DNA from 4 places in the Delftia sp. ZNC0008 genome. Region 1 is predicted to be linked to each of the others. Evidence: predicted binding sites of a transcription regulator. Region 1 holds the regulator's gene; each other region holds the start of a gene.
What was found. Region 1 encodes FNR, which switches genes on or off when oxygen is low (the NO sensors DNR and NnrR bind a similar motif). Its sites were predicted from a motif close to TTGATNNNNATCAA; they were not measured.

Region 2: the regulator FNR is predicted to act here: its motif matches at 5,932-5,945, upstream of cyoA (ubiquinol oxidase subunit II).
Region 3: the regulator FNR is predicted to act here: its motif matches at 2,155-2,168, upstream of clpB (ATP-dependent chaperone ClpB).
Region 4: the regulator FNR is predicted to act here: its motif matches at 5,135-5,148, upstream of adhP (alcohol dehydrogenase AdhP).

What each region holds. Positions count from the first base shown of each region.
Region 1 covers NZ_JTKZ01000280.1:3,066-10,426, reverse strand. Annotated here, with positions in the region: gene ccoP (cytochrome-c oxidase, cbb3-type subunit III) at 1-260, shown strand, start outside; gene ccoG (cytochrome c oxidase accessory protein CcoG) at 338-1,792, shown strand; gene L995_RS09320 (FixH family protein) at 1,850-2,164, shown strand; gene L995_RS09315 (hypothetical protein) at 2,347-2,634, shown strand; gene fnr (fumarate/nitrate reduction transcriptional regulator Fnr) at 2,716-3,435, opposite strand; gene hemN (oxygen-independent coproporphyrinogen III oxidase) at 3,597-4,979, shown strand; gene L995_RS09300 (sulfite exporter TauE/SafE family protein) at 4,985-5,710, shown strand; gene L995_RS09295 (HD-GYP domain-containing protein) at 5,884-7,128, shown strand; gene L995_RS09290 (bifunctional diguanylate cyclase/phosphodiesterase) at 7,125-7,361, shown strand, end outside.
Region 2 covers NZ_JTKZ01000969.1:13,637-20,997, forward strand. Annotated here, with positions in the region: gene L995_RS31080 (ATP-binding protein) at 1-760, opposite strand, end outside; gene L995_RS31085 (SURF1 family protein) at 874-1,587, opposite strand; gene cyoD (cytochrome o ubiquinol oxidase subunit IV) at 1,659-2,093, opposite strand; gene cyoC (cytochrome o ubiquinol oxidase subunit III) at 2,094-2,726, opposite strand; gene cyoB (cytochrome o ubiquinol oxidase subunit I) at 2,719-4,725, opposite strand; gene cyoA (ubiquinol oxidase subunit II) at 4,791-5,837, opposite strand; gene L995_RS31110 (MFS transporter) at 6,135-7,361, shown strand, end outside.
Region 3 covers NZ_JTKZ01000094.1:20,558-27,918, forward strand. Annotated here, with positions in the region: gene L995_RS03405 (molybdenum cofactor biosynthesis protein MoaE) at 1-214, shown strand, start outside; gene L995_RS03410 (DMT family transporter) at 227-1,117, opposite strand; gene L995_RS03415 (AraC family transcriptional regulator) at 1,222-2,130, shown strand; gene clpB (ATP-dependent chaperone ClpB) at 2,264-4,876, shown strand; gene L995_RS03425 (hypothetical protein) at 4,907-5,266, shown strand; gene L995_RS03430 (aldehyde dehydrogenase family protein) at 5,477-6,913, shown strand; gene L995_RS03435 (GNAT family N-acetyltransferase) at 7,170-7,361, shown strand, end outside.
Region 4 covers NZ_JTKZ01000068.1:101,301-108,661, forward strand. Annotated here, with positions in the region: gene earP (elongation factor P maturation arginine rhamnosyltransferase EarP) at 1-1,040, shown strand, start outside; gene efp (elongation factor P) at 1,204-1,758, shown strand; gene L995_RS02550 (DUF2239 family protein) at 1,912-2,511, shown strand; gene L995_RS02555 (MATE family efflux transporter) at 2,559-3,980, shown strand; gene adhP (alcohol dehydrogenase AdhP) at 4,044-5,072, opposite strand; gene rimO (30S ribosomal protein S12 methylthiotransferase RimO) at 5,222-6,610, opposite strand; gene phaR (polyhydroxyalkanoate synthesis repressor PhaR) at 6,703-7,242, opposite strand.

The DNA of each region.
Region 1 (7,361 bases):
CGCTGGGCAAGTCCAAGTTCACGGCCTGCGCCGCCTGCCATGGCATGGACGGCAAGGGCAACCAGGCCCTGGGCGCGCCCAACCTGACCGATGACATCTGGCTGCACGGCTGGGGCGAGGCCGCCATCACGGCCATGATCAACAACGGCAAGCACAACGAGATGCCTGCCCAGAAGGACAAGCTGACCGAGGCGCAGATCGCGGTGCTTGCCTCCTATGTCTGGGGCATGTCGCACAAAGACGGCGCAGTCCGTCAATAAGGACAGGGGGCGGCGCTGCGGCGCCGCCTTTTTGCCTTTTGAGTTTTCAGATATTCCAAAAAACCAAGGAACCCACCATGAAGCCCGAGAACGGGGATGATGCCGGGAAGCCTCCCCGCAAAGTCATTCCGATCACGCCTGCCGACCCGGACCCGGGCCAGCTGGTGTCGATGTTCGAGTCCGAGAAGAAGGTCTACCCGCGCTCCATCAGCGGTGTCTTCGCACGCTGGCGATGGGCTCTGGTATTTCTCACCCAACTGGTTTTCTATGGCCTGCCCTGGCTGGAATGGGGGCAGCGCCAGATGGTGCTGTTCGACCTGGGTGCGCGGCGCTTTTACCTGTTCGGGCTGGTGCTGTACCCGCAGGATTTCATCTACCTGGCGGGCCTGCTGATCATTTCGGCGCTGGCGCTGTTCCTGTTCACGGCCGTGGCCGGTCGCCTGTGGTGCGGCTTTTCCTGCCCGCAGACGGTCTACACCGAAATCTTCATGTGGGTGGAGCGCAAGGTCGAGGGCGACCGCAGTGCGCGCATGCGCCTGGACAAGAACGGCTGGACCTTTGAAAAGCTCTGGAAGAAGTCGCTCAAGCAGTTGCTGTGGATTGCCATTGCCCTGTGGACCGGCTTCACCTTCGTGGGCTACTTCGTGCCCATCCGCGAGCTGGGCGGCGAGCTGCTGGCGCTGCAGGGCAGCTGGCAGGTCTTCTGGGTGCTGTTCTACGGCTTCGCCACCTATGGCAACGCCGGCTACATGCGCGAGCAGGTCTGCAAGTACATGTGCCCCTATGCGCGCTTTCAGAGCGCCATGTTCGACCGCGACACCATGATCGTCAGCTACGACACGGGCCGGGGCGAGCCGCGCGCGCCGCGCACCAAGAAGGTGGACTACAAGGCCCAGGGCCTGGGCGACTGCATCGACTGCAAGATGTGCGTGCAGGTCTGCCCCGTGGGCATCGACATCCGCAACGGCCTGCAGTACGAATGCATAGGCTGCGGTCTGTGCATAGACGCCTGCAATTCCATCATGGACAAGATGGAGTATCCGCGCGGCCTCATCCGGCTGACCACGCAGAACGCCATGGCCGGCCTGTGGCGGCGGGCCCAGGTGCTGCGCCGCATCTTCCGTCCGCGCGTACTGGTCTACTCGGCCGTGCTGATCGGCCTGAGCATGGCCATGATCGTGAGCCTGGCGCTGCGCCAATCGGTCAAGGTCGACGTGATACGCGACCGGGCGTCGCTGTCGCGCATCGTCGCGGGCGGCAAGCTGGAAAATGTCTACCGCCTGCAGATCATGAATGCCACCGAGCAGGCCCAGCGCTACCGCATCAGCGCCCATGGCCTCGACGGGCTGGAGCTGGCGTCCGAGCAGGAGGTCGAGGTCGGCCCGGCCGAGACGCGCGGCATTGCGGCGCGGCTGCAGATTCCCTACGGTTCCGCCGAGCCGGGCTCGCACACCGTATTCTTCGATATCGATGCCGTGCATTCAGGCGCGGGACGCGCGTCCGAAAAGGCCGTCTTCCTGGTGCCCCGGTGATATGTCTGGCCGGCGCCGCCCAGGCTGCGCCGGCTGTTTGAAAGAAAGAGGTTATCCATGTCTTCCAGTCCCGCAGTCTCCGCGCCCGCCACGGCCCCTTCGCATCCGGACGCCGGCAAGCCCTGGTGGAAGTTCGCCCATGTCTGGCTCGTGGTGGCCGGCCCGGCCGCCGTCGTGGTGGCTGGCGTGGTCACGGCCGTCATTGCGATCAATGGCGCCGATCCCGTGATCGATCCTGACTATTACCGCAATGGCATCACCATCAACGAGCGTGCCGATGGCGTGCGCGAAGTGCCCAAGAGCCTGGCGCCCGCGGTCACCGGCCGCAACCACGCGGCCACGCCCGCGCAGGACCATCCCACGGACCGCTGAACGCAGGAAAATGCCGTGCACAAGGCCGCAGTCGCGGCCTTTTTTGTATGGTGGATGGCATCTCCAGCATGCGCGAGGGCCAAGGGTTTCCTACAGGCAGTGCAGGGTGCGCAGGGCTTGGCACGGTGCGCGGGCGGCGCGCACAATGAAAGCCACCCCTCGACAGCTCAAGGAGATCGCTGATGTTGGCCCAACGCTGGATGTGGATTGCCTGGCCGGCCTTTCTGGCCGCCGCCGTGATGGAGATGCTGGTATTCGCCTTCGTGGACCCGCTGGAGCTGCACTGGCTCGGCGACCTGGGCTGGTCGCGGCAGGGAATCTACACGCTGGCCTTCTTCGCCTTCTGGGGTGTGACCATGCTGTCCAGCCTCATGACCACCATGCTGGGACGCTCCACGCACGATCTCAACGACGGCGTGGTCTCCGAGCCGGACCCAAATCTGGCCATGCAGGGCCTGGGGCGCGATTGAACCTGCGTGCACTGCAATGGCAATGAACAAGGCCCGCGATCGCGGGCCCTGTTCATTGCCGGGGGGCGGGGTCTTGCGGCCTCACTGGCACTGCTGGCTGTTGACGATGCGCTTGAGCGCGTCCGTGTCCAGGATGCGCAGATGGCGCTGGCGCACCTCGATGATGTTTTCTTCGGCAAACTTCGAGAAGGTGCGGCTCACCGTCTCCAGCTTCAGGCCCAGGTAGCTGCCGATTTCCTCGCGCGTCATGCGCAGCACCAGTTCCGACTTGGAAAAGCCCCGGGCGTGCAGGCGCTGCACCAGGTTGAGCACGAAGGCGGCCAGGCGCTCCTCGGCACGCATGCTGCCCAGCAGCAGCATCACGCCATGCTCGCGCACGATCTCGCGGCTCATGACCTTGTGCACATGGTTTTGCAGGGCCGTGACCTCGCGCGACAGGTCCTCCAGCTTGTCGAAGGGCATGACGCAGACCTCGGCGTCTTCCAGCGCGACCGCATCGCAGGTGTGGTGGTCGTTGACGATGCCATCCAGGCCGATGATCTCGCCGGCCATCTGAAAGCCCGTGACCTGGTCGCGCCCGTCCTCGGTGGCCACGCAGGTCTTGAAGAAGCCCGTGCGGATGGCGTACAGCGAGGTGAAGGACTCACCGTTGCGAAACAGCAGGCCGCCGCGCTTGACCTTGCGGCGCGTGGCCACGATGTCGTCGATGCGCTGCATCTGCTCGGCATCCAGGCCCATGGGCATGCACAGCTCGCGCAGGTTGCAATTGGAACAGGATGCTTTGATGGTCTGAAGGTTCATGGAGTAAACATCAGCGGCGCAGCAGTGCGCCGGCGGTGACCTCGTGGATGGCGATGAGTTGGATCAAATTGTCGCAGCACTGCCGCGAACAACTCTTGATATGAGTCAAGGACGCGGCCAATGGGCTGCGGCACAGTGGACGACATTAGAGGAAAAAACCCATGACCGCTGTCACCCCAGAGCTGCTGCGTCGCTTCGACGTACCGGGGCCCCGATACACCTCGTTCCCCACGGCCGATCGTTTCGTGGAGGCTTTCGGTGCTGAAGACTATATCCTGGCACTTGAGCACCGCAAATCGAGTACCGCAGCGCGGGCCATGCCTTTGTCGCTGTATGTGCATGTGCCGTTCTGCGAGTCGCTGTGCTACTACTGCGCCTGCAACAAGATCGTGACGCGCCACCACGATCGCGCTGCCGTCTACCTGGACTACCTGGCGCGCGAGATGGCCTTGCACACGGCCCATTGCGGCAAGGGCCAGGCCGTCAGCCAGCTGCACCTGGGCGGCGGCACGCCCACCTTCTTCTCGGACGATGAGCTGCGCACGCTGATGGCCCTGCTGCGCGAGCATTTCAAGCTGGAGCCGGGCGGCGAATACTCCATCGAGGTCGATCCGCGCACCGTCAGCGTCGAACGCCTGGCCGTGCTCAAGGAACTGGGCTTCAACCGCCTGAGCTTCGGCGTGCAGGACTTCGACGAACAGGTGCAGATCGCCGTGCACCGCGTGCAGCCGGCCGAGCAGGTGTTCGCGCTGGTGGCGGCCGCACGGCAGCTGGGCTTTGCCTCCATCAACGTGGACCTGATCTACGGCCTGCCCAAGCAGACGCCCGAGTCCTTCGAGCGCACGCTGGCCCAGGTCAATGCGCTGCGGCCCGACCGCATCGCGCTCTATGCCTATGCCCACCTGCCCGAGCGCTTCAAGCCGCAGCGGCGCATCGCGGCCGAGGACCTGCCCCAGGGCGCCGACAAGCTGGCCATGCTCTCGCGCTCCATCGCGGCCTTCATGGACGGCGGCTATGTCTACGTGGGCATGGACCACTTCGCCTTGCCCGAGGACGCGCTGGCCGTGGCCAAGCGCCAGGGCCGGCTGCATCGCAACTTCCAGGGCTACAGCACCCAGCCCGACTGCGACCTGATTGCGCTGGGCGTGTCGGCCATCGGCAAGGTGGGGGCCAGCTACAGCCAGAACGCCAAGACGCTGGAGGAGTACTACGACGCCATCGACGCCGGCCACCTGCCCGTGGTGCGCGGCCTGGCACTGTCGCGCGATGATCTGGTGCGGCGCGCCGTCATCATGGCCATCATGTGCCAGGGCGCCGTGCTGTTCGAGCCCATGGAGCAGGCCTGGCTGCTGGGCTTTCGCGAGTATTTCGCCCCCGAGCTGGCGGCGCTTCAGGACCTGCAGGCCAAGGGGCTGGTGCAGATCAGCGACGAGGGATTCCAGGTCACGCCCATGGGCTGGTACTTCGTGCGTGGCGTGGCCATGCTGTTTGACCGATATCTGCAGGCCGACAAGAACCGGGCGCGGTTTTCGAGGATCATCTAGGCCCCATGCTGTTGTCGCTGCTCTGGACCGCTTTGATCATGGGGCTCGTCGGCGGGCCCCATTGCCTTGCCATGTGCGCCGCGCCCTGCGGCGTGGTCACGGGCGGGGCGGGGCAGGGCACGGTACAGGGTGGTGGGCAGGTGGTCGCCGTCCATGGACTGCAAAGCCGGCTGTGGCTGCGCACGGCGCTGTTCCATGGCGGGCGGCTGGCCGGCTATGCCAGCCTGGGCGCTGCCTCGGCGCTGGCCATGGAAAGCCTGTCCTGGCTCACCAGCCAGACCACGGCGCTGCAGCCGTTCTGGACGCTGACCCATGTCGCCGTGATGGCCTGGGGCCTGGCCATGATGGTGCAGGCCCGCCAGCCCGCCTGGCTGGAGTCTGCGGGCCGCGCCGCCTGGCGGCGCGTGCAGCCCTGGGTGTCCGCCCCTGGCGGCACGCTGGCGGCGGGCTATGCCTGGGCGCTCATGCCCTGCGGACTGCTGTATTCGGCCGTGCTGGTCGCCGCGCTCAGCGGTGGCCCCTTGCAGGGCGCATCGGCCATGGCGGCCTTTGGCGTGGGCAGCGGGCTGTGGCTGGTGGCCGGCCCCTGGCTGTGGCGGCTGGGCCGCCAGCGCCTGAACGGCCTGCGTGCCGAATGGGGCACGCGGCTGGCCGGCCTGATGCTGGTGGGCGTGGCCGTGTGGGCGCTGTGGATGGACCTGATCTACAAGCCCAGTCTCTGGTGCCGATGAACAACAGCGGGGGACAGACTTGGTCCTGAGGGTCGCGGATTGCCTGCAAGGCCCTCAGAACTGGAGATAATGCCCGAATCATCGGCTTACATTTGCCGATTCCTTCAGCCTCGGGGCCGTTGCCGCGCGTGAACCATTCCGTCCTCATCGATATCCGAGACCTCCGTCCGGGCATGTTTGTCCAGCTCGATGTTGGATGGCTGAACCATCCTTTTCCGGTCAGCAGCTTCAAGATCACCTCCAGCGCACAGATCCAGACCCTGAAATCCCTGGGCCTGGAGGCGGTGCGCTGCGTTCCGCACAAAAGCGACGCCTGGCCGGCCGAGGTGCGCACTCCGCCGCCGCAGCCGCTGCCCGCTGTGGCTGCCGCCGCAGCCGAACCCGCCGAGGAACCTGCACCCGCAGCGCCGCTGCTGCTGTCCGTGCCCAACTGGCGCGGCCGGCTGGAGGACTGCAATGCGCGCTTTCAGAAGGTGGAGCGTGGCTATGTGGCCATCGAAACCACCCTTGCCAGCGCGCCCGAGCAGGCGCGCATGCCCACCGAAGCCCTGGTCGACGGCTGCCTGGCCGAACTGGCCGGCCCGCAGGACGTGGCGATTCACCTCCTGTCCGATGGCGTGGGCAGCAACCAGAGCGTGCATGCCGTCAACGTGACCGTGCTCGGCCTGCTGCTGGGCCGGGCCCTGGGCCTGGAGGCTGCGCTGCTGCGCGACCTGGGCCTGGCGGCGCTGCTGCACGATGCCGGCAAGCCGGTGGCCGGCGCCGAAGGCATGCACGGCCTGGCCCTGGAGTCTTCCGTGCCCGACGCGCTGCGCGACCGCTACGAGCGCCATGTGGGTGAATCGGTCGCCATCGCCATGCGCATGGGCCTGTCGGCCCAGGTCACCACCGCCATCGCACAGCACCATGAGTGGGCCGACGGCACGGGATTCCCGCTGAGCCTGGTGGCCGAGGACATGGAGCTCACGGGCCAGATCCTGGCCCTGGTCAACACCTATGACCGCCTGTGCAATCCCGGCGATGCGCAGACGCCGCACACGCCGCACGAGGCGCTGTCCATGCTGTTCAGCCGGCTGCGCGACAAGTTCGCCGCGCCCGTGCTCAATGGCTTCATCCGCATGATGGGCGTGTTCCCGCCGGGCTCGGTGGTGGAGCTGACCGATGGGCGCCATGCCATGGTCATGTCCGTCAATGCATCGCGGCCGCTCAAGCCTTCGGTGATGGTCCATGACGCCAGCGTGCCGGCCGCCCAGGCGCCCGTGCTGGCGCTGGAGCTGTTTCCCGCGCTGGGCATACGCCGGGGCGTGGCTCCTGCGCAGTTGCCGCGCGACGCGCTGGACTATCTGTCGCCGCGCCGGCGTGTCTGCTATTACTTTGAACGGGCGGTGGAATTGGATCCGCCGAAGGTGGCGTCTTGAACAAGCAAGCGCTCAACCGCGCCTGGCCCCGCCTGCTCGATGCCCTGCAGGAGGCGCTGTGGCTGATCGATGCCCGCAGCCTGAAGGTGCTGCGCGCCAACGCCGCCAGCGAATTCGTCACCGGCTATGAGACCGATGCCGCCGTGGGATTGCCCGTGCAGGTGCTGGCCGCCACGCCGCAGCAGCAGGCGTTCTGGAGCGACCCCTTCAACTGGCAGGCCGGCGCCCAGTTC
Region 2 (7,361 bases), on a different contig from region 1:
GGTCGGCGAGCAGATCGGGATCTTGCGTGATGGCGGGCATGCGCTGCCAGTCGCCCAGGATGACGGACATGGTCGACAGCGGCGTGCCCAGCTCGTGCGCCGCGCCCGTGGCCAGCAGGCCCATGCGCACGATGTGCTCTTCCTCGCTGGCGCGCTGGCGCATGTTGGCCAGCCGCGCGTCGCGCCGTCGCAGGTTGGAGACGATGCGGCGCAGGAAGACCACCAGCAGCACTGTGGTCAGCCCGAAGCTGATCAGGATGCCGCTCACGTACAGGCCGGGCAGCCCGTCCGGTCCCGCCGCGCCAATGGGCAGGGGCCAGTGCACGATGGCCAGCACCAGGGTGCACAGCGAGGTGCTGGCGACGATGATCCAGGCGTGCACGGGCCTGAGCAGCACGGCGCCCAGAATGCCCTGCAGCAGGAACAGGTAGATGAAGGGATTGCTGGCGCCGCCGCTCAGATACAGCTGTATGGCCAGGGCGAGCACGTCGGCCAGCAGGGCCAGGAACAGGTTGCGCGCCGAGATCTGGCGGCGGTGGCTGCGGTACCAGTAGATGTAGCCGAGGTTGGTGAATACGCTGGCCATCAGCACCAGGGCCATGGCCGGCAGCGGCAGGTTGATGCCGAAGCCGTAGTGCACCAGGGAGATGGTGATCACCTGCCCGACCACGGCAAACCAGCGCAGCTGTATCAGCAGCTGCATGTTCTGGCGTTCGGTGGTGCGCTCGACGCGGAACAGGGACTCTGAAGGCGAATTCACGCGGGCGATTGTGCGCTACCGCAGGCAGCCGTGGCGCGGCAGGGTCTTGTAGAGGACTGAAGAAAAAGGGCCACCGATGTCATCGATGGCCCCATTGCCTGCGCAAGGCGGTTCTATGGCTTGTCGGCCGGCTGCCGGTCATTGCGCCTGACCAGCCAGGCGGCACCGACCACCATCAGCGCCAATCCGTACCAGGTCAGTGCGTAGACCAGGTGGCTGTTGGGAAAGCGGATCACGGTCATGCCCGGGCGCGGCCAGGTGCCGTCCGCCACGGGCTGGCCCGGCAGGCCGGCGTCGATGAAGTAGGGGGCAGCATGGTCCAGGCCCTGGGCCTGTGCAATGGCCGCCACATCGCGCGAGAACCAGCGCTGCTGAGCAGGATCGTTCTCGCGCAGAAAACCGCCGCGCGGCTCGCTGATGCGCAGCAGGCCGGACACCGTCACCTGGTCCTGGGATGCCTGCCCGGGCTGCGCCTGCCAGCGTGCGCGCTGCTCCGTGGGGATGAAGCCCCGGTTGACCAGCACCTGGCTGCCATCGTCCAGCTGCAGCGGCGTCAGCACCCAGAAGCCTGCTCCCAGCTCGGTCACGGCCTGGGTCAGCACGGTCTTGCCTGTCAGCCATTGGCCGCTGGCCTGCACGGCGCGGTATTCATGGTCGGCGGCCGTGATCTGCGGCCATTCGGCGGGCGGGGGCAGGGCAGCGGGTGCGGCGTGCACGCGCTGCTCCACGCGCTCTATGAGATCCAGCTTCCAGGCGCGGCGCTGCACCTGCCAGCTGCCCAGGAAGATGAAGCCCAAAAACAAGGCGATGCCCACCGAGATGAGCATCGCCTGAGCGAGTGGGCCGCGCCGGCGCCATGCGCCTGCGCGGCTGGAGGGCCCGGAGTTTCCGGATGCGGTCAAGGCGTGACCACGGCCGGTGCCGTCTGCGCCGCAGAATCGGTCGGCATGGTGTGCTGGGGCATCATGTTGGTGTTCATGTGGAACATGACCCACAGCGTGCCTGCGATGCCGATGGCCACGAAGACCACGGTGAAGATGGTGGACAGCAGGGTCCAGCCGCCTTCGATCTTGCCGTTCATGTGCAGGAAGAAGACCATGTGGACCAGGATCTGCACCACGGCGAAGCCGCCGAGCACCATCACGGCCGTCGAGCGGTCCGAGATGATGTTGCCCATCACCAGCCAGAACGGGATGGCCGTCAGGATGATCGAGAGCACGAAGCCCCACATGTAGCCCGAGAACGTGCTGTGCGGGCCGGCATCGTGGTGGTGGTCGTCATGGCCGTGATGGTCGTGGTGACCGTGGCCGGCGTGGATGTCGTGTGCAGCCATTTACAGCACCCCCATCAGATAAACAAAAGTGAAGACGCCGATCCAGACCACGTCCAAGAAGTGCCAGAACATCGACAGGCACATCAGGCGGCGGTTGTTCTCGTGCGTCAGGCCGTGCTTGTTGATCTGGATCATCAGCGTGACCAGCCAGATCAGGCCGAAGGTCACGTGCAGGCCGTGGGTGCCCACCAGCGTGAAGAACGAGGACAGGAAGGCGCTGCGCTGAGGGCCAGCGCCCTCGTGCAGCAGGTGGGAGAACTCATAGAGTTCCAGGCCCAGGAAGCACAGGCCGAACAGGCCGGTGATGGCCAGCCACATCTGCGTGCCGCCCAGCTTGCCCTGCTGCTTTTGCAGCATGGCGAAGCCGAAGGTGATGGACGACAGCAGCAGGAAGGCCGTGTTCATCGCCACCAGGGGCAGGTCGAACAGCTGGGCGCCCGTGGGGCCTGCAGCGTAGTTGCGGCCCAGCACGCCATAGGTGGCGAACAGCGCTGCAAAGATCAGGCAGTCGCTCATCAGGTAGAGCCAGAAGCCCAGAGCGGTGCCGTTTTCGGGATGGGGCTCCTCGGCGAGGTGGTACTCACGCGGGGCCAGGGCGGCAGCGCCGCCTGCGGTGTAACGGATATCAGACATGACGTGCCAGCTGTTGTGTGCGCAGTTCTTCCGTGGCCGCGACTTCCGCGGCGGGGATGTAGTAGTCGCGCTTGTAGTTGAACGTGTGGATGATCGACGCCAGCACGGTGGCGGCGAAGGACACGATGGCCAGGGGCCACATGTGCCAGATCATCGCGAAGCCGAAGACCGTGGACAGCGCAGCGATCACGACACCGGCGCCGGTGTTGGCGGGCATGTGCACGGGCTTGAAGCCGGTCAGCGGACGCTGGTAGCCGTGCTTCTTCATATCCCACCAGGCATCGATCTCATGCACCACGGGCGTGAAGGCGAAGTTGTACTGGGGCGGGGGCGAGGATGTGGCCCACTCCAGCGTGCGGCCTTCCCATGGATCGCCGGTTTCGTCACGCAGCTGGTCGCGCTTGAAGTAGCTGACCACGAGCTGCATCAGGAAGCTGCCGATGCCCAGGGCCACCAGGCCTGCGCCGCAGGCGGCGATGATGAACCAGATCTGCAGCGAGGGGTCCTCGAAGTGGTTGGCGCGGCGCGTCACACCCATCAGGCCCAGCACGTACAGCGGCGTGAAGGCCACCCAGAAGCCGACCAGCCAGAACCAGAACGAGCACTTGCCCCAGAACTCATCGAGCTTGTAGCCGAAGGCCTTGGGGAACCAGAAGTTGATGCCGGCGAACACGCCGAACACCACGCCGCCGATGATCACGTTGTGGAAGTGGGCGATCAGGAACAGGCTGTTGTGCAGCACGAAGTCGGCCGGGGGAACGGCCAGCAGCACGCCGGTCATGCCGCCGATGGCGAAGGTGCACATGAAGCCCACGGTCCACAGCATCGGCACGGTGAAGCGGATGCGGCCGCGGTACATGGTGAACAGCCAGTTGAATATCTTGGCACCCGTCGGGATCGAAATGATCATCGTCGTGATGCCGAAGAACGTGTTCACGCTGGCGCCCGAGCCCATGGTGAAGAAGTGGTGCAGCCACACCAGGTAGGACAGGATGGTGATACACACCGTCGCGTACACCATGGAGGTGTAGCCGAACAGGCGCTTGCGGCTGAAGGTCGAGACGATCTCGGAGAAGATGCCGAAGCACGGCAGGATCAGGATGTAGACCTCGGGGTGGCCCCAGATCCAGATCAGGTTCACGTACAGCATGGGGTTGCCGCCCAGGTCGTTCGTGAAGAAGTTCGTGCCGACGTAGCGGTCCAGCGACATCAGCACCAGGGCTGCGGTCAGGATGGGGAACGAGGCCACGATCAGCGCGTTGGTGCACAGGGCAGTCCAGGTGAAGACGGGCATCTTCATCAGGTTCATGCCGGGTGCGCGCATCTTGATGATGGTCACGATCAGGTTGATGCCCGACAGCGTGGTGCCGACACCGGCCACCTGCAATCCCCAGATGTAGTAGTCAAGCCCGACCCCCGGGTTCTGCGCCCCCAGGTTGGACAGGGCCAGCCAGCCGGAGGTGGAGAACTCGCCCAGGAACAGCGAGATCATCACCAGCACGGCGCCGCCCGTGGTCATCCAGAAGCTGAAGTTGTTCAGGAATGGGAAGGACACGTCGCGGGCGCCGATCTGCAGCGGCACCAGGTAGTTCATCAGGCCGGTCACGAAGGGCATGGCCACGAAGAAGATCATGATCACGCCGTGGGCCGTGAAGATCTGGTCGTAGTGGTGCGGAGGCAGGTAGCCCAGGTTGTCGCCGAAGGCCATGGCCTGCTGCAGGCGCATCATCAGCGCATCTGCGAAGCCGCGCAGCAGCATGACCAGACCGAGGATCATGTACATGATGCCGATCTTCTTGTGGTCGATGCTGCACAGCCAGTCGCGCCACAGCGGGCCCCACAGGCGGAACTTGGTGAGAAGGCCCAGCACGCCGAGGCCGCCGAGCACCACGGCGATGAAGGTCACCAGCACGATGGGCTCATGCGCCATCGGGATGGAGTCCCAGGTGATGCGTCCCAGCAGCCAGTGGGCCTGTGCCGGGGAGGTATGTTCAGACATATCGAGTCTCTTAGGTCGTTTTGGAACGGGCGGCGGGCTGGCCGTCGTCCGCTTCCGCTATCTGCTTATTGCTGTGCGCTGGCGGCCGAGCCGTCGCGCTGGTCCAGGAAGGCCACGACGCGGTCGGCGTTTTGCACCGTGCACACATCCTGGGGCAGGTTCATGCCCACGGCCTTGAGATAGGCTTCGCCGCCCGCGGCATCGATGGCCATCATGTGGTGCATGCACATCTTGCCTTCCTCGACGCAGCGGTTGAGCACCTTGTCGTACAGGCCTTCGTCCACGGTGGCGAAGCGCTCGACCGGGTTGCGCTCGCTGGGCTTGACCAGATTCAGGTAGGTGTCGCGGTTCAGGGCCTTGCCTTCGGACTTGGCCTTGGCAACCCACTGCTCGAATTCCTCGTCGCTGAGGCCGTGGAACTTGAACGTCATGCCCGAGAAGCCGGCGCCGCTGTAGTGCGATGCCAGGCCGTGGAACACACCGGTCTTGTTGATCACTGCGTTCAGCTCGGTCTGCATGCCGGGCATGGCATAGATCATGCCGGCCAGGTCAGGCACGTAGAAGGCGTTCATCGTCGAGGTGGCGGTCAGCTTGAAGTGGATGGGACGATCCACGGGAGCGGCCAGCTCGTTGACGGTGGCGATGCCCTTTTCAGGGATGAAGAACAGCCACTTCCAGTCCATGGCCACGACCTGCACTTCCAGCGGCTTGACATCGGTGCTCAAGGGCTTGGAGGCCGAGACGCGGTCCAGCGGGCGGTAGGGGTCGAGCTTGTGGGTGCTGATCCAGGTGATGGCGCCCAGCGCGATGATGATCATCAGCGGCACGGACCAGATCACCAGCTCCAGCGTGGTGGAGTGGTGCCATTCGGGGTCGTAGTGGGCCTCGGTGTTCGACTGGCGGTATTTCCAGGCGAACAGCAGCGTGAGGATGATCACCGGGATGATGATGATCAGCATCAGCAAGGTGGCCGTGACCACCAGGTTGCCTTGCTGCGCGGCGATATCGCCGGCCGGGTTGAGCACGACGGCTTTGCTGCAGCCAGTGAGACTGGCTGTCAAAGCGGCCGCGGTGAGCCACGCAGGCCCACGGAGTTCCTTGATTTTTAGCATGCTAGGGGCGCAACAAGAGCGCGTTTACATAGAAACGCGGATTACAAGATCCGGGCAAATGTATTACGAAGTATAAATTTGTCCATTGGACATTTTGTCCAACGTCAAGGAGAAGCCGGGAACTTTCTGCTACCTGGCGGGGCAGGCAGCGGGGTCCCGGCGATCCGGAGGCCGCATTTTTCGGCCGCGCGCAGCAGGAAAAACACCAAGTCCGGTCGAGGTGAAACCGCCTTGCGCCAGATCAAGCGAGGGCGTAGAACGGAGCTGTCAGTGAGACGAGACAAGGAGCATCCATCTATGAGCGGCCTCGACACAACTGCAAGCTTCCCCAACGGAAGCTACGAAAGCAAGGAATCTCTGTCCCGCGCCGACACCCACGAAGATGTCACGCCCAACGAGATCGCCGTCGGCGTGATTCTGGGGCGATCCTCGGAGTACTTCGACTTCTTCGTGTTCGGCATCGCTTGCGTGCTGGTCTTCCCGGCACTGCTGTTCCCCTATCTTTCCAAGCTTGACGGCACGTTGATGTCGTTCGGCATCTTCGCGCTGGCCTTCGTGGCGCGGCCGTTGGGCACGGCGCTGTCCATGGCCGTGCAGCGGCGCTGGGGCCGGGCGACCAAGCTGACGCTGGCGCTCTTCCTGCTGGGCGTGTGTACGGTGGGCATGGCCTTCCTGCCCAGCTACCAGCAGGCGGGCGTGAACGCCATCATCGTGCTGGCGCTGCTGCGCATCGGCCAGGGCATTGCACTGGGCGGCTCCTGGGACGGACTGCCGTCGCTGCTGGCCATGTCGGCGCCCCAGAACCGGCGGGGCTGGTATTCGATGATCGGGCAGTTGGGTGCGCCGCTGGGCTTTGTGCTGGCGGCAGGCCTGTTTGCCTTCATCTATGCCCATGTGGATGCCGACGAGTTCCTCAGCTGGGGCTGGCGCTATCCCTTCTGCGTGGCCTTTGCCATCAACGTGGTGGCACTGTTTGCCCGGTTGCGCCTGGTGGTGGGCCAGTCCTACACCGAGCTGCTGGCGCAGCGCGAGCTGGAGCCCATGGGCGTGGTGCCGCTGATGCGCGACGAGGGCCGCAACGTGGTCATCGGCGCCTTTGCAGCCCTTGCCAGCTTTGCGCTCTTCCATCTGGTGACCATCTTCCCGCTGTCCTGGATCTCGCTGTATTCGGACCAGTCGGTGAACCATGTGCTGGGCGTGCAGATCGTTGGCGCCTTCTGTGCGGCCGGCGCCATCATGGTTTCGGGCTGGCTGGCCGACCGGGTGGGGCGGCGCAACACGCTGGGCACCATGGCCTGCCTGATCGGCATCTTCAGCTTTGTGGCTCCCTGGCTGCTGGGCAGCGGCACCACGGGCAACAACGTGTTCATCATCGTCGGCTTCATCCTGCTGGGCCTGTCCTACGGGCAGGCGGCAGGCACGGTGACGGCCAACTTCCCCTCGCGCTATCGCTATACGGGCGCGGCCCTGTCCTCGGACATGGCCTGGCTGGTCGGCGCGGCCTTTGCCCCGCTGGTGGCGCTG
Region 3 (7,361 bases), on a different contig from region 1:
CCACCGCATCGGCCCGCTGCAGCCCATGGACCAGATCGTGCTCGTGGCCGTCACCGCATCGCACCGGGGCATGGCTTTCCAGGCCTGCGAATACATCATGGACTACCTCAAGTCGCTGGCGCCTTTCTGGAAGAAGGAGCAAACGCCCGAGGGCGCGCGCTGGGTGGATGCGCGCGTCAGCGACGAAGAGGCGCTGGCGCGCTGGCGCCAGTGAGGCGGCGGGCCTTCAGGCCTTGAGCGCGGCGCCCCGCAACCATTGCGGCGGGCGGAACACCAGCAGGTTGCCGAGCATCACCAGCAGCAGGCCACCCACGGCCAGCGGCGTCCACACATAGCCTTCGAAAAGGGCCGAGATACTGAGCGCAACGATGGGGAACAGCACCGTCGCATACGCCGCCTTCTCGGGGCCCAGGCGCCCGACCAGGGTCAGGTAGGCCGTGAACGCGATCACCGAGCCCGGAATGGCCAGGTACAGCCAGGCGCCCACATAGGTCCAGCTGGCATCGAAGCGCCAGGGCAGGCCTGCCACCAGCGCATAGCCTGTCAGCAGCAGCGTGCCGGCCAGCATGCCCCAGGCATTGGTCTGTGCGGGCCGCCAGCCCATGGACTGCAGCGAGGCCGACAGCATGTTCCCGCAGGAAAAGCACAGCGTGCCCAGCACGGCCCAGCCCAGGCCGGGCAGGCTGGCATGCCGGCCTTCTCGCAGCTCGGGCCAGAACAGCGCCACCAGGCCTGCAAGGCCGAAGAGGCTGCCGGCCAGCACATGGGGCGCCAGCCTGCGGCCGTGGATGATGCGCGCCAGCAGCGCGTTCCAGAGATTGGCGCTGGAGAACACCACGGCGGCCAGGCCGCTGGCCAGCGTCTCGCTGGCATGCATGAAGCACACGAAGTTGAAGCTGAACAGGCACAGGCCCTGGGCCAGCACGCGCGGCAGCGCCGGGCCGCGGGGCACGCGCAGCTGGCGCGACCAGGCCAGCCAGGCGAACATCAGCACGGCGGCCAGCGCAAAGCGGTAGGCAATGGACAGCTCCACGGGCACGGCGCCCAGCTGCAGCTTCAGGGCGATCCAGGTCGAACCCCAGATCAGCACGACCAGGGCATAGAGGGTGGCAGTCATGGCCGGTGATGATGGCGCCGCAGGCTGGGCGGGCATGGCAGATTCCTGCGGTTTGATGGCCTGGCGCCATGCGTCGGTATGGCTGCGGGACCACAATCGCTGCCATGACGCCCACGCCGCTGCCCGAGCTGCCCTCCAGCCACCTGTGCCAGGTGCTGTCACGCTCCAAGGCCCGGCTGCAGCGGCGCGTGCGCCTGAGCGAGGGGGTGGAGCTGGCCGTCTGGGCCAATGTGGACGACGAGGTGCGCTACTGCCAGCCCGGTCACCACACGCTGTCGGTCTACCTGGCCGGCGGCGAGGGCTCGCAACTCAAGGCGCGGCCCGAGGCCATGGGGGCGCCGGGGCGCATCTGCATCTTCACGCCAGAGGACGAATCGCACTGGCTGGTGCGATCGCCCGTGCAGTTCCTGCACCTGTATGTGTCCGACCTGGCCTGGGCGGGGCGCGTGGTCCGCATGCTGGATGCCGAGCCCCGCTCGCGCACCTTGCGTGCGCAGATCTACGGGGACGATCAGGCCTTCCACGCCGGTGCCCGTGCGCTGATGCAACTGGACTGGCAGGACCCGCAGCAGCAACTGGCGGCCGATGCCATTGGCCAGCAGCTGGTGGACCGGCTGGTGCTGCAGTCCGCCACGCCGCGCCAGGTGCAGGCGCTGCAGCGGCCGCTGGGCGGGCTCTCTGCGGCCGTGCGGCGCAGGGTGCTTGCCCATATCGAGGCGCATCTGCATGACTCCAAGGCCGTGTCGCTGCCGGCACTGGCGAGACAGGCCTGCCTTTCGGAATTCCATTTCGCACGCATGTTCCGCCAGAGCATGGGCTGCACGGTGCACGAATGGGTGCTGCAGCAGCGCCTGGCACGGGCACGGCGCGCCCTGTCTGCGCGCAACGTGCCGCCGCTGGCCGAGCTGGCGCTGGATTGCGGCTTTTCCAGCGCCAGCCACCTGGTGCGCAGCTTCCGGGCGCATTTGGGCGTTACGCCTACGCAGTTCTCGATCTTTCAGCGCAATGCTTGAGAAGGATGGCCGGCCTCGCCGGCCTTGATCTGGCGCAAGCGTCTGTCCTTGCGGGCCGGGCATGGCTTGAAATTTGCCCTGCCGGTATCAGATAAATCGCAATGACCCTGTTTCAGGAGCGAAAAGAAACACCATGCGAATCGACAAACTGACAACCAAGTTCCAGGAAGCCCTGGCCGACGCGCAAACGCTGGCCCTGGGCGGTGACCAATCCAACATCGAACCCCTGCACCTGCTCGTGGCGCTGCTGCGCCAGGACGACGGTCCGCGCTCGCTCTTGCAGCGCGCCGGCGCCAACGTGGGCCAGCTGCAGGCCGCGGCCGAGAAGGCTCTGGCAGACCTGCCGCGCGTGCAGCATCAGGATCAGGTGCAGGTCGGCTCCGAGCTGGGCCGCCTGCTGCAGGTGACCGAGAAGGAAGCCCTCAAGCGCGGCGACCAGTTCATTGCCAGCGAGCTGTTCCTGCTGGCGCTGACCGACAGCAGCGGCGCCTCCACGCGTGCGGGCCAACTGCTCAAGGAAAGCGGCGTGACGCGCTCCAGCCTGGAGTCGGCCATCAACGCCGTGCGCGGCGGCCAGACCATGGACAGCGCCGAAGGCGAAGGCCAGCGCGAGGCCCTCAAGAAATACACCATGGACCTGACCGAGCGCGCGCGCATCGGCAAGCTCGATCCGGTGATCGGCCGCGACGACGAAATCCGCCGCTCCATCCAGGTGCTGCAGCGCCGCAGCAAGAACAACCCCGTGCTCATCGGCGAGCCCGGCGTGGGCAAGACCGCCATTGTCGAGGGCCTGGCCCAGCGCATCGTGGCCGGCGAGGTGCCCGAAAGCCTCAAGAACAAGCGCGTGCTGTCGCTGGACATGGCGGGCCTGCTGGCCGGCGCCAAGTACCGCGGCGACTTCGAGGAGCGACTGAAGTCCGTGCTCAAGGAAGTGGCCCAGGAAGAGGGGCGCATCATCCTGTTCATCGACGAGATCCACACCATGGTCGGCGCCGGCAAGGCCGATGGCGCCATGGATGCGGGCAACATGCTCAAGCCCGCGCTGGCGCGCGGCGAGCTGCACTGCATCGGTGCGACCACTCTCGATGAATACCGCAAGTACATCGAAAAGGATGCGGCGCTGGAGCGGCGCTTCCAGAAGGTGCTGGTCGAAGAGCCTTCCGTGGAGGACACCATCGCCATCCTGCGCGGACTGCAGGTGCGCTACGAGGCCCACCACGGCGTGGACATCACCGACCCGGCCATCGTGGCTGCGGCCGAGCTGAGCCACCGCTACATCACCGACCGCTTCCTGCCCGACAAGGCCATCGACCTGATCGACGAGGCGGCGGCCAAGATCAAGATCGAGATCGACTCCAAGCCCGAGGTCATGGACAAGCTCGAGCGCCGCATGATCCAGCTCAAGATCGAGCGCGAGGCCATGAAGAAGGAAAAGGACGAGGCCTCGCAAAAGCGCCTGCAACTGATCGAGGAAGAACTCGGCAGCCTGGAGCGCGAGTACGCCGACCTCGAAGACGTGTGGAAGAGCGAGAAGGCCAGCGCCCAGGGCTCCGAGCAGATCCGCAAGGAGATCGACCAGATCCGTATCCAGATCGACGAGCTCAAGCGCAAGGGCGACTTCAACAAGGTGGCCGAGCTGCAGTACGGCAAGCTGCCCTCGCTGGAAAAGCAGCTCAACGAAGCCCAGGCCAGCGAGCAGGGGCAGGGCGGTGCGCCCGCCCACAGATTGCTGCGCACCCATGTGGGCGCCGAGGAGATTGCCGAGGTGGTCAGCCGTGCCACGGGCATTCCCGTGGCCAAGATGATGCAGGGCGAGAAGGACAAGCTGCTGCGCATGGAAGACCGGCTGCATGACCGCGTCGTCGGCCAGGACGAGGCCATCTCGGCCGTGGCCAACGCCATACGCCGTTCGCGCTCGGGCCTGTCCGATCCCAACCGGCCCACCGGTTCCTTCCTGTTCCTGGGCCCCACGGGCGTGGGCAAGACGGAACTGTGCAAGGCGCTGGCCGGCTTCCTGTTCGACAGCGAAGACCATCTGGTGCGCATCGACATGAGCGAGTTCATGGAAAAGCATTCCGTGGCACGCCTGATCGGCGCGCCGCCCGGCTACGTGGGCTACGAGGAAGGCGGCTACCTGACCGAGGCCGTTCGCCGCAAGCCCTACAGCGTGCTGCTGCTCGACGAGGTGGAGAAGGCCCATCCCGACGTCTTCAACGTGCTGCTGCAGGTACTGGACGACGGCCGGCTGACCGACGGCCAGGGCCGCACCGTGGACTTCAAGAATACGGTCATCGTGATGACGAGCAACATAGGCTCTTTGCTGATCCAGGCCATGGTCGGCGAGGATTACGATGATGTGAAAGACGCGGTCTGGGGGGAACTCAAGAACCATTTCCGACCCGAATTCCTCAACCGCATCGACGAGACCGTGGTGTTCCACGCGCTCGACGCGAAGAATATCGAGTCGATCGCAAGGATTCAGCTCAAGCTGCTGGAGCGGCGTTTGGAGAAAATGGACCTTGCGCTGCAGGTGTCCGACCAGGCACTGGCCGAACTGGCCAAGGTGGGCTTCGATCCCGTTTTCGGGGCCCGGCCGCTCAAGCGCGCGATACAGCAGCGGATCGAAAATCCGTTGTCGAAACTGCTGCTTGAAGGGCGCTTCCCGCCCAAGAGCACGATTGCGGTGCATGTGGACCCGGTACAGGAACCGGGCGTATTCCGGTTCGATGCGGCAGACTCCGCCTGACGCACCGGGCCAGCCAAGAAAGGCTTTGCTTTGAACGATTTCGTCGCCACCCTGACCCGCTGGGCCGTTCGCATCCTGCTGATGCTTGTGGGCCTGGTCTTCTTTGTCAGCCTGCTCACCGCAGCGGCGCTGCTGGCCCTGGTCTGGGCCGTGCGGGCGCTGTGGGCCAGGCTCACCGGCCAGCCGGTCATGCCCTGGGCCATGCGCATGAGCCCGCGGGCTGGCTGGCAGACCGTCTACCGCTCCGGCTCCGAGTGGATGGCCCAGCGCCCGCAGCGCGCCTACGGCGCGGCTGAAGGCGGTGGCCGTCGCGCAGGTGCAGGCGCAGGCGTGCTGCCGGGAGCGGGCGAGGTGACCGACGTTCAGCCCCGTGAAGTGCGCGAGCCCTGAAGCGTCTTGCTGCAGCCTTTACGCGGCCTGCGCATCTTCGCGCCCAGGCCGCGCATATCGGCCCGTATAGTCTGTAACCCTCGGGAGCCCGTGCAAGGCTCCCTTTTTTTTCTCCGAGCCGTTCTGGCTGCTTGCCGCCGTATCCAGCCAACCCGCAGGCGGCCTGTGCAGCATGAGAGCGTCTGCCGCGTCTTCTTACCATTGAGCCCTATGACCCAGATGGATCTTCATCGCGTCTTCGAACTTCAGTACCAGGCCAGCCGGGCGCAGGTGGACGTGCCGCTGCTGGTGCGCCGCGAGAGGCTGCTGCGCATGCAAAAGCTGCTGGACGAGCACGGCCCCGTGCTGGCTGCCGCAGTGCAGGCCGACTTCGGCATGCGCTCGCCACGGTTGACCGAGATGGTGGAGCTGTTCGTGCTGCGCAACCTGCTCAAGCACACGCTGCGCCATCTGGCGCGCTGGTCGGGGCGCCAGCGGGTGCGCACGCCGCTGATGCTCATGCCGGGCCGTGGGTGGATAGAGCGCCAGCCGCTGGGCGTGGTGGGGGTGATCTCCCCGTGGAACTATCCGGTGCAACTGGCGCTGGGGCCTGCCATCACGGCCCTGGCCGCGGGCAACCGCGTCATGCTCAAGCCCAGCGAACTCACGCCGCACACGTCGGCGCAACTGGCCGCGCTGGTGGGGCAGTTCTTTGCGCCCGAGGAGTTCGCCGTGATCGAGGGCGATGTGAGCGTGGCCACGCAGTTCTCGGGCCTGCACTTCGACCATCTGCTGTTCACCGGATCGACGGCCGTGGGCCGGCGCGTGGCCCAGGCGGCCGCAGCGCACCTGACGCCGACCACGCTGGAGCTGGGCGGCAAGTCGCCCTGCATCGTCTCCACCGACTGCGACCTGAAGGAGGCAGCGCTCAAGATCGCACATGGCAAGCTCGTCAACGCAGGCCAGACCTGCATTGCCCCCGACTACGTGCTGCTGCCGCGTGGACAGGAGGCCGAATTCGCCGAGGCCTTTCGCGCCGCCGCGCAGCGGCTGTTCCCGCGCTTTGCCGGCAACCCGGACTATGCCGCCATCCTCACCAAGCGCCACCTGGCCCGCCTGCGGCAGATGCTGCGCCAGGCCCAGGGCATGGGCGCCCATGTCGAATGGATGGAGGACGGCGGCGCCAGCCAGGAGGGGGCGGACATGGCCTGGGGTGATGCCGTGGAGCGCCAGATGGCACCGGCCCTGGTCTTCAATGCCACCAGCCAGATGCAGCTCATGCAGGAGGAGATCTTCGGCCCCATCCTGCCCGTGATCAGCTACGACAGGCTGGACGACGTGGTCTCGGCCATCAATGCCGGGCCCAGGCCGCTGGCGCTGTACTGGTTCGGCCGCGACGAGAAGGTGCGTGATGCGGTGCTGTCACGCACCATCAGCGGCGGGGTGACGGTCAATGACACCCTGCTGCACTTCGCGCACGAGAACCTGCCCTTCGGTGGCGTGGGCGACAGCGGTTGGGGTGCCTATCATTCGGAGCAGGGCTTTGCGCGGCTGAGCCATCAGAAGGCGGTGTTCGTGCAGTCGCGCTGGTCAGGGGCCGCCATGCTGTATCCGCCCTATGGTGCGAAGTTCGATCGCATCATGGAACTGATGCGCCGCTGGCTGTGAGCAAGGGCTCGATCGGGCGTGCTGCCGGGCATGCCTGCATCGTGAGGAATTGTCAACTGATTCCTTGGCGAGCCTTGTGTTGCATGCACTAGCTGCTCTTTTTTGAAGAGCACATAGCACATCCGATAGCCGAGGGCAAGAAAACGAGCACAGCCGTACTTGCGTGCATGGCTAAGGGGCTCGATGCACGCAAAAAGCGCGATTCCGGTGAAAATCACGCCCTTCTATTTTCACCTGTTTTCGTTTCGGTTTTTCCATGTCTAGTATCCAGGTTCGTCCAGCCACTCTCCGCGATGCAAAAGCGATTGCCCAGATCCATACTGCTTCCGCCATGGAGGCTTACCGAGGTCTGGTTCCCGATGACCAGCTCAAGAGCATGTCGTCGGTAGAAAAACGCCAGGCCTATTGGCGCGAAGCCATTGAATTTTGCGAGCCCCAGGTTCAGGTC
Region 4 (7,361 bases), on a different contig from region 1:
GCGACATCGGCGTGTGCTGGCGCGCGGCGGCCGACCTGGCCTCACGCGGCCAGCGCGTGCGGCTGTGGATGGACGACGCCAGCGCCCTGACCTGGATGGCGCCCCGGCCGCACCCGGCCGGACTCAGCGTGCACGGCTGGCCCACGCAGGCGCAGGACATTCCGCAGGCCGTGGGTGATGTGGTCATCGAGGCCTTCGGCTGCGAGATTCCGCCGCCCTTTCTGGCGGCCATCGCGCGCCGCGCGCCGCTGTGGATCAACCTGGAGTACCTGTCGGCAGAGGACTATGTGGAGCGCTGCCACCGCCTGCCCTCGCCGCTGATGTCGGGGCCGGCTGCGGGGTTGACGCGCTGGTTCTTCTACCCGGGCTTCACGGCCGCCACGGGCGGCCTGCTGCGCGAGCCGGACCTGGCCGCGCGCCAGGCGACTTTTGCTTCCGAGGGCCGGCAGGCCTGGCGCACACGCCACGGCATAGGCACCGGTGATTGCGCCATCTCGCTGTTCTGCTACGAGCCCCCTGCCCTGCCGCACTGGCTGTGCCAGCTGCATGCTGCGCCGCCCGCACCACAGGCCACGCATCTGCTGGTGACGCCCGGGCGCGCGGCAGCCGCGGTGCAGCAGGCCATGGCCGGCGTGACCGCCGTAGACCAAGGTGCGGTGACCCGGCATGCGCTGCAGCCCTGCCCCCAGCCGCAGTTCGACGAAATGCTCTGGGCCTGCGACCTGAACCTGGTGCGCGGCGAGGATTCGCTGGTACGCGCGCTGTGGGCCGGCCAGCCGCTGGTCTGGCACATCTATCCCCAGCACGACGACGCCCATCACGACAAGCTAGACGCCTTCCTGGACTGGCTGCAGGCGCCGGCCAGCCTGCGCGCCTTCCACCATGCCTGGAACGGCATGGCACCGGCAAGCACCCTGCCCGCAATCACGCCTGCGCTGCTGCGGCAATGGCAGGACTGCGCACTGGCCGCGCGCGCGCGGCTGCTGCAACAGACCCCATTGATTGAGCAGCTGCAAGCTTTCGTGACCGAAAAAAGCTAGAATGCACGTTTTGCCTCCCTGGAGGCGCCGTTGCGGGCGACCGCCAGCCGGCCGCCATCGACCAACCAGGGTTGCACCCGCCGCGGAACTGCGGCAGGCGCACCGTCCCAGCGACTTCGCTTGCCTGCCCTGTTGAGCGGCTTCAACCTCAGCCAAGCAAGCTATGAAAATCGCTCAAGAAATCCGCGCCGGCAACGTGATCATGCACGGCAAGGACCCGATGATCGTCCTGAAGACCGAATACGCTCGCGGTGGCCGCGGCGCCGCCACCGTGCGCATGAAGCTCAAGGCCCTGCTGTCGAACATGGGCACCGAAGTCGTGTTCAAGGCCGACGACAAGATCGACAACGTGATCCTGGACAAGAAGGAGTGCACCTACTCCTACTTCGCCGATCCGATGTACGTCTGGATGGATGCCGAATACAACCAGTACGAAGTGGAAGCCGCCAACATGGGCGACGCCATCAACTACCTGGAAGACGGCATGCAGGCCGAAGTCGTGTTCTACGACGGCAAGGCCATCTCCTGCGAACTGCCCACGTCCGTGGAACGCGAAATCACCTGGACCGAACCCGCCGTCAAGGGCGACACATCGGGCAAGGTGCTCAAGCCCGCCAAGATCGCCACCGGCTTTGAAGTGCCCGTGCCCCTGTTCGTGAGCCAGGGCGACAAGATCGAAATCGACACCCGCACGGGCGAGTACCGCAAGCGCGTCTAAACAACGCTTGCAGTTCCCTCTGCGAAGCCCCTGGCAGTCTCTGCCAGGGGCTTTTTCTTTGGGCGCGCGGCATCCATGCAGATATTTACCCGGGTTTAATTGACTTGCAGATTTTACCCGGCTAATATCCAGCACATGACTACCGACTCTTGCATGGCGGGCGCCGAGCCCGCACCCAGCTACACCATCTTCCAGGGCCATGGCCGCCTGCTGCAGGGGGACAGGCCTGCCGTCCTGCAGTTCCTGCAAAGCCATGAACAGCAGCCGCAAGGCAGCGGATCGGCGCCGCCGCTGTGGGTTTTCGACGACCACAGCGGCATGCGGCTGGACCTGGACTGGCGCAGCGAACTGGCCGCATCGCCCGCACCCGGACAAGCCGCCGCACCGCGCAGCGTGGGCCGCCCCAAGCTGGGCGTGGTGGCACGCGAAGTCACATTGCTGCCACGGCACTGGGAATGGCTGAACCGCCAGCCCGGCGGCGCCTCCGGCGCACTGCGCAGACTGGTGGACGAGGCGCGTGGCAAGCATGCCGCACAGGATGCCGTGCGCGCCGCCACCGAGGCCGCCTACCGATTCATGAGCGAGATGGCGGGCGACCTGCCCCATTTCGAGGACGCCAGCCGCGCCCTCTTTGCGCACCAGGCCGACGCCTTTGCAAGGCACACCGCCACCTGGCCCGAGGATGTGCGAAGCTATCTGCAGCAACTGAGCAGCGCTGCCTGGTCCTCGCCGCCATCGCCAGCGCAGGACTGAAGCCCCCGCCTTCCATTGCATTTTCTCGTCGCATTAACAGACACAACATGACGAAACCTAACGAACCTCTGCCCCAGGCTGCTGCGCCTGCCGCATCCAGCCCCGCCGGGCCGCCCATCGCCCACGGCACCCAGCCGCTGTGGCGCACCTTCCTGGTGTTCCTGGGCCCCATGGTCCTGGCCAATATCCTGCAGTCGCTGTCGGGCACCATCAACAGCGTCTTCATCGGCCAGATGCTGGGCGTGCAGGCCCTGGCGGCCGTCGCGGCCTTTTTTCCGGTGATGTTTCTCTTCATCGCCTTCGTGATCGGCCTGGGCGCAGGCTCCTCGGTGCTGATAGGCCAGGCCTACGGTGCGCGCATGCACGACAAGCTGCGCGCCATCGCAGGCACGGCCATGTGCATAGGGCTGCTGTTCGGCGCCGTCGTGGCCCTGTTCGGCGGACTGTTCACCGAGCCGCTGATGCGTCTGCTGGGCACGCCGCCCGACATCATGGAGCAGGCCACGCTGTATTCGCGCATCGTGCTGCTGGGCATGCCGGGGCTGTTCGTGTTCCTGCTGGCCACCTCGCTGCTGCGCGGCGTGGGCGACACGGTCTCGCCCATGCTGGCCCTGCTGATCTCCACCGGCACGGGCCTGGTCTGCACGCCGGCGCTGATCGCGGGCTGGGGCGGCCTGCCGCGCCTGGGCGTGGCCAGCGCGGGCGTGTCCATGATCCTGGGCTTCACCCTGGCGCTGGCCTGGCTGGGCTGGCGGCTGCGCCGCATAGCCAGCCCGCTGGCGCCCAATGCCGCGCTGTGGAAGGCCATGCGCATTGACCGGACCCTGCTCAAGAGCATCCTGCGCGTGGGCATTCCCACGGGCGTGCAGATGATCGCCTCGTCCATGGCCGGGCTGGTCGTCGTGTCGCTGGTCAACGGCTTCGGCTCCAGCGCCACGGCAGCCTATGGTGCGGTCAACCAGATCAACTCGTTTGCGCAGTTCCCGGTCATTTCGGTGGCCATCACGGCCTCCATCCTCGGCGCCCAGGCCATCGGCGCTGGCCGCAGCGAGCGCCTGGGCGCCATCACGGCCACGGCCATACGCATGAACCTGGTGCTGGGTGCCGCCCTGGCCCTGATCGGCAGCCTGTTCGCGCGGCCGCTGCTGGGCATGTTCATCACCGACGAGCAGGTGCTGGTGCTGGCCATCGAGCTGCTGTACATCGTGCTGTGGAGCGGCCTGCTGCTGGGCTGCTTCATTGCCCTGTCGTCCATCATGCGTGCCAGCGGCGATGTGGTCATTCCCACGGCCATCACCATCACGGTGCTCGCCGTGCTGGAGCTGCCCATGGCATGGTGGCTGAGCCGCAGCTTCGGGCTGATGGGAATCTGGATGGCCTTTCCGCTGTCCTACACCCTGACGCTGTGCCTGCAGACCGCCTACTACAAGCTGGTGTGGAAGAAGCGCCCGATCCGCCGCATGGTGTAAGGCGTGCGCCATGCAAAACAGGCTTCCCGAGGGAAGCCTGTTTTTTTGGGGGTGGGCAAAGCGTCAGGCGTTCAGGTCCAGCACCACGCGCCCTTCGATCTTGCCTTCATGCATGCGCGCGAAGATGTCGTTGATGTTCTCCAGCCGGTCGGTGGACACGGTGGCCTTGACCTTGCCCATGGCCGCGAAATCCAGCGACTCCTGCAGGTCCAGCCGCGTGCCCACGATGGAGCCGCGCACCGTCACGCCGCTGAGCACCATGTTGAAGATGGGCAGCGGGAAGCTGCCGGGCGGCAGGCCGTTGAGCGATACCGTGCCGCCGCGCCGCACCATGCCCAGCGCCTGCTCGAAGGCCTTGGGCGAGACCGCCGTCACCAAGGCGCCGTGCGCGCCGCCGATCTCTTTTTTCAGATAGGCCGCAGGGTCCGTGGTCATGGCATTGACCGTGACCTGTGCGCCCAGGCGCCGGGCCAGCGCCAGCTTGTCGTCATCCACATCCACCGCCGCCACGTTCAGGCCCATGGCCTTGGCATATTGCACGGCCATGTGGCCCAGGCCGCCAATGCCCGAGATCACCACCCAGTTGCCGGGCCTGGTGTCCGTGACCTTCAGGCCCTTGTAGACCGTGACGCCCGCGCACAGCACGGGCGCGATCTCGATCAGGTCCACGCTGCCGGGCAGCAGGCCCACGAAATTGGCATCGGCCAGCGCGTACTGCGCAAAGCCGCCGTTGACGGAGTAGCCGGTGTTCTTTTGCTGCTCGCACAGCGTCTCCCAGCCGCCCAGGCAATGCTCGCAATGGCCGCAGGCCGTGTACAGCCACGGAATGCCCACGCGGTCGCCCTCCTTCACGTGAGTGACGCCCGCGCCCACGGCGGCCACGTAGCCCACGCCTTCGTGGCCTGGGATGAAAGGCGGATTGGGCTTGACGGGCCAGTCGCCCTGCGCCGCGTGCAAATCGGTATGGCAGACGCCGCAGGCCTCGATCTTCACCAGCACATGGCCGGGATCGGGCCTGGGCACCGGGACTTCCTCGATGGTGAGCGGCTTGCCAAACTCCCGCACCACGGCGGCCTTCATGGTCCTGTTCATTCGCGCCATCCTTTCTTTGCGTCAAAGTAGGTACAGCATTTCAGCGAAGCGACCTGAACGCCTTGATCAAAATCAGGCCTTGGACCATCAAGGAAAAAAAAGCGGGCAAGGAAAACCTTGCCCGCTTTTCAGGGATGCGAATGCAGGCCTTACACGGGCTGGCCCACCAGGTCGTGGCCCTGCGTGCCCACGATGCGCGCCTTGACGAAGTCACCCACCTTGTAGGTCTTGCTGGCCTTCTCGGGCGGCAGCAGGTGCACCAGGCCGTCGATCTCGGGGGCATCGGCATAGCTGCGGCCCACGCCACCCTTCTTGCCCAGGCCCACGGACTTGTCCACCAGCACCTGCATGGTCTGGCCGACGCGCTTTTGCAGGCGTGCCGTGGAAACCTCCTCGGCCACGGCCATGAAACGCGCGCGGCGCTCCTCGCGCACTTCCAGGGGCAGCATGCCGGGAATCTCGTTGGCGGCAGCGCCTTCGACCGGGCTGTAGGCAAAGCAGCCCGCGCGGTCGATCTGCGCCTCGCGCAGGAACTGCAGCAGGTGCTCGAACTCCTGCTCCGTCTCGCCGGGGAAGCCGGCGATGAAGGTGGAGCGGATCACCAGATCCGGGCAGATCTCGCGCCAGCGCTGCAGGCGCTCCAGGTTCTTTTCACCGTTGGCGGGGCGCTTCATGCGCTTCAAGACATCAGGATGGCTGTGCTGGAAGGGCACGTCCAGATAGGGAAGCACGCGGCCCGTGGCCATGAACGGAATGATCTCGTCCACGCTGGGGTACGGGTAGACATAGTGCAGGCGCACCCAGGCGCCATAGGGCTCGGCGATCTCGGCCAGCGTCTGCACCAGTTCGAGCATGCGTGTCTTCACCGGCTTGCCGTCCCAGAAGCCCGTGCGGTACTTCACGTCCACGCCATAGGCCGAGGTGTCCTGGCTGATCACCAGCAGCTCCTTGACGCCGCCCTCGAACAGCGCGCGCGCCTCCTTGAGCACATCGCCCACCGGACGCGAAACCAGATCGCCGCGCATGGAAGGGATGATGCAGAAGGTGCAGCGGTGGTTACAGCCCTCGGAAATCTTCAGGTAGGCGTAGTGCCTGGGCGTGAGCTTGATGCCCGCCTCGCCAAAGGCGCCCGGCACCAGGTCGATGAAGGGATCGTGCGGCTTGGGCAGATGGGTGTGGACGGCATTCATCACCTCCTGCGTGGCATGCGGACCGGTCACGGCCAGCACGCTGGGGTGCACTTCCTGGATCAGGTTGCCGCCGTCCTTGCCCGCCTTGGCGCCCAGGCAGCCCGTGACGATGACCTTGCCGTTCTCGGCCAGCGCCTCGCCAATGGTGTCCAGGCTCTCGCGCACGGCGTCATCGATGAAGCCGCAGGTGTTGACGATCACCAGGTCAGCGCCCTCGAAGGTCTTGGAGGTCTGGTAGCCCTCGGCGCTGAGCTGGGTAAGGATGAGTTCGGAGTCCGTGAGTGCCTTGGGGCACCCGAGGGAGACGAAGCCCACGCGCGGAGCGGCCGCGCCGGCAGGGGTTGTCATGGTTGTTGCGTCGCTCGTGGGGGTCATAGGGGCGATATTGTCCCAGTTCTGCGCGAACTTGGTAAACCGCCCCCGAACTTATCCCTGCAAGCTCAGCTATTGCGCTTGATCCCGAGCGCGCCCAGCATCTGCTCGGTCTGCTTTTGCATCTGCTCCTGCATCTGGGCGAACATGTTCTGCGACTGCTCCATGTAGCTGCTCATCATGTTCTGCATGGCGGGCGGCTGCATGCGCATGAACTGGCTCCAGGCCTCGGGCGAGGTGCCCTGGGCCTGCTCGGCCAGCTTGTTCTGGAAGTCGGTGAACATCTGCACGTTCTTTTCCAGGTAGGAGCCCATGTAGCCCTGCATGGCGTGGCCGTAGAAACGGATGATGTTGGCCAGCACGGTCTCGGAGAACATGGGGGCGCCGCCCGCCTCTTCTTCCAGAATGATCTGCAGCAGGATGCTGCGCGTGAGGTCTTCGCCCGTCTTGGCGTCCTTGACCACCACGGGCTCGTTGCCCATCACGAGCTGCTTGACTTCCGTCAGCGTGATGTAGGAGGACGTGTTGGTGTCGTAGAGACGGCGGTTGGGGTATTTCTTGATCACGCGCTGGGCGCTGGGGGCGGCGGCTGTTGTCGTCTCTTGCATTGCAATGCTTCTCCTCTTGTACCTGCTGTACCTGTTTGCGCCTGCTTGCACCGGCTCGTGCGGGCAATCGGCTATTGCACTGCAACAGATTCTAGGCAGCACCTGCAGCACCCGGCGCA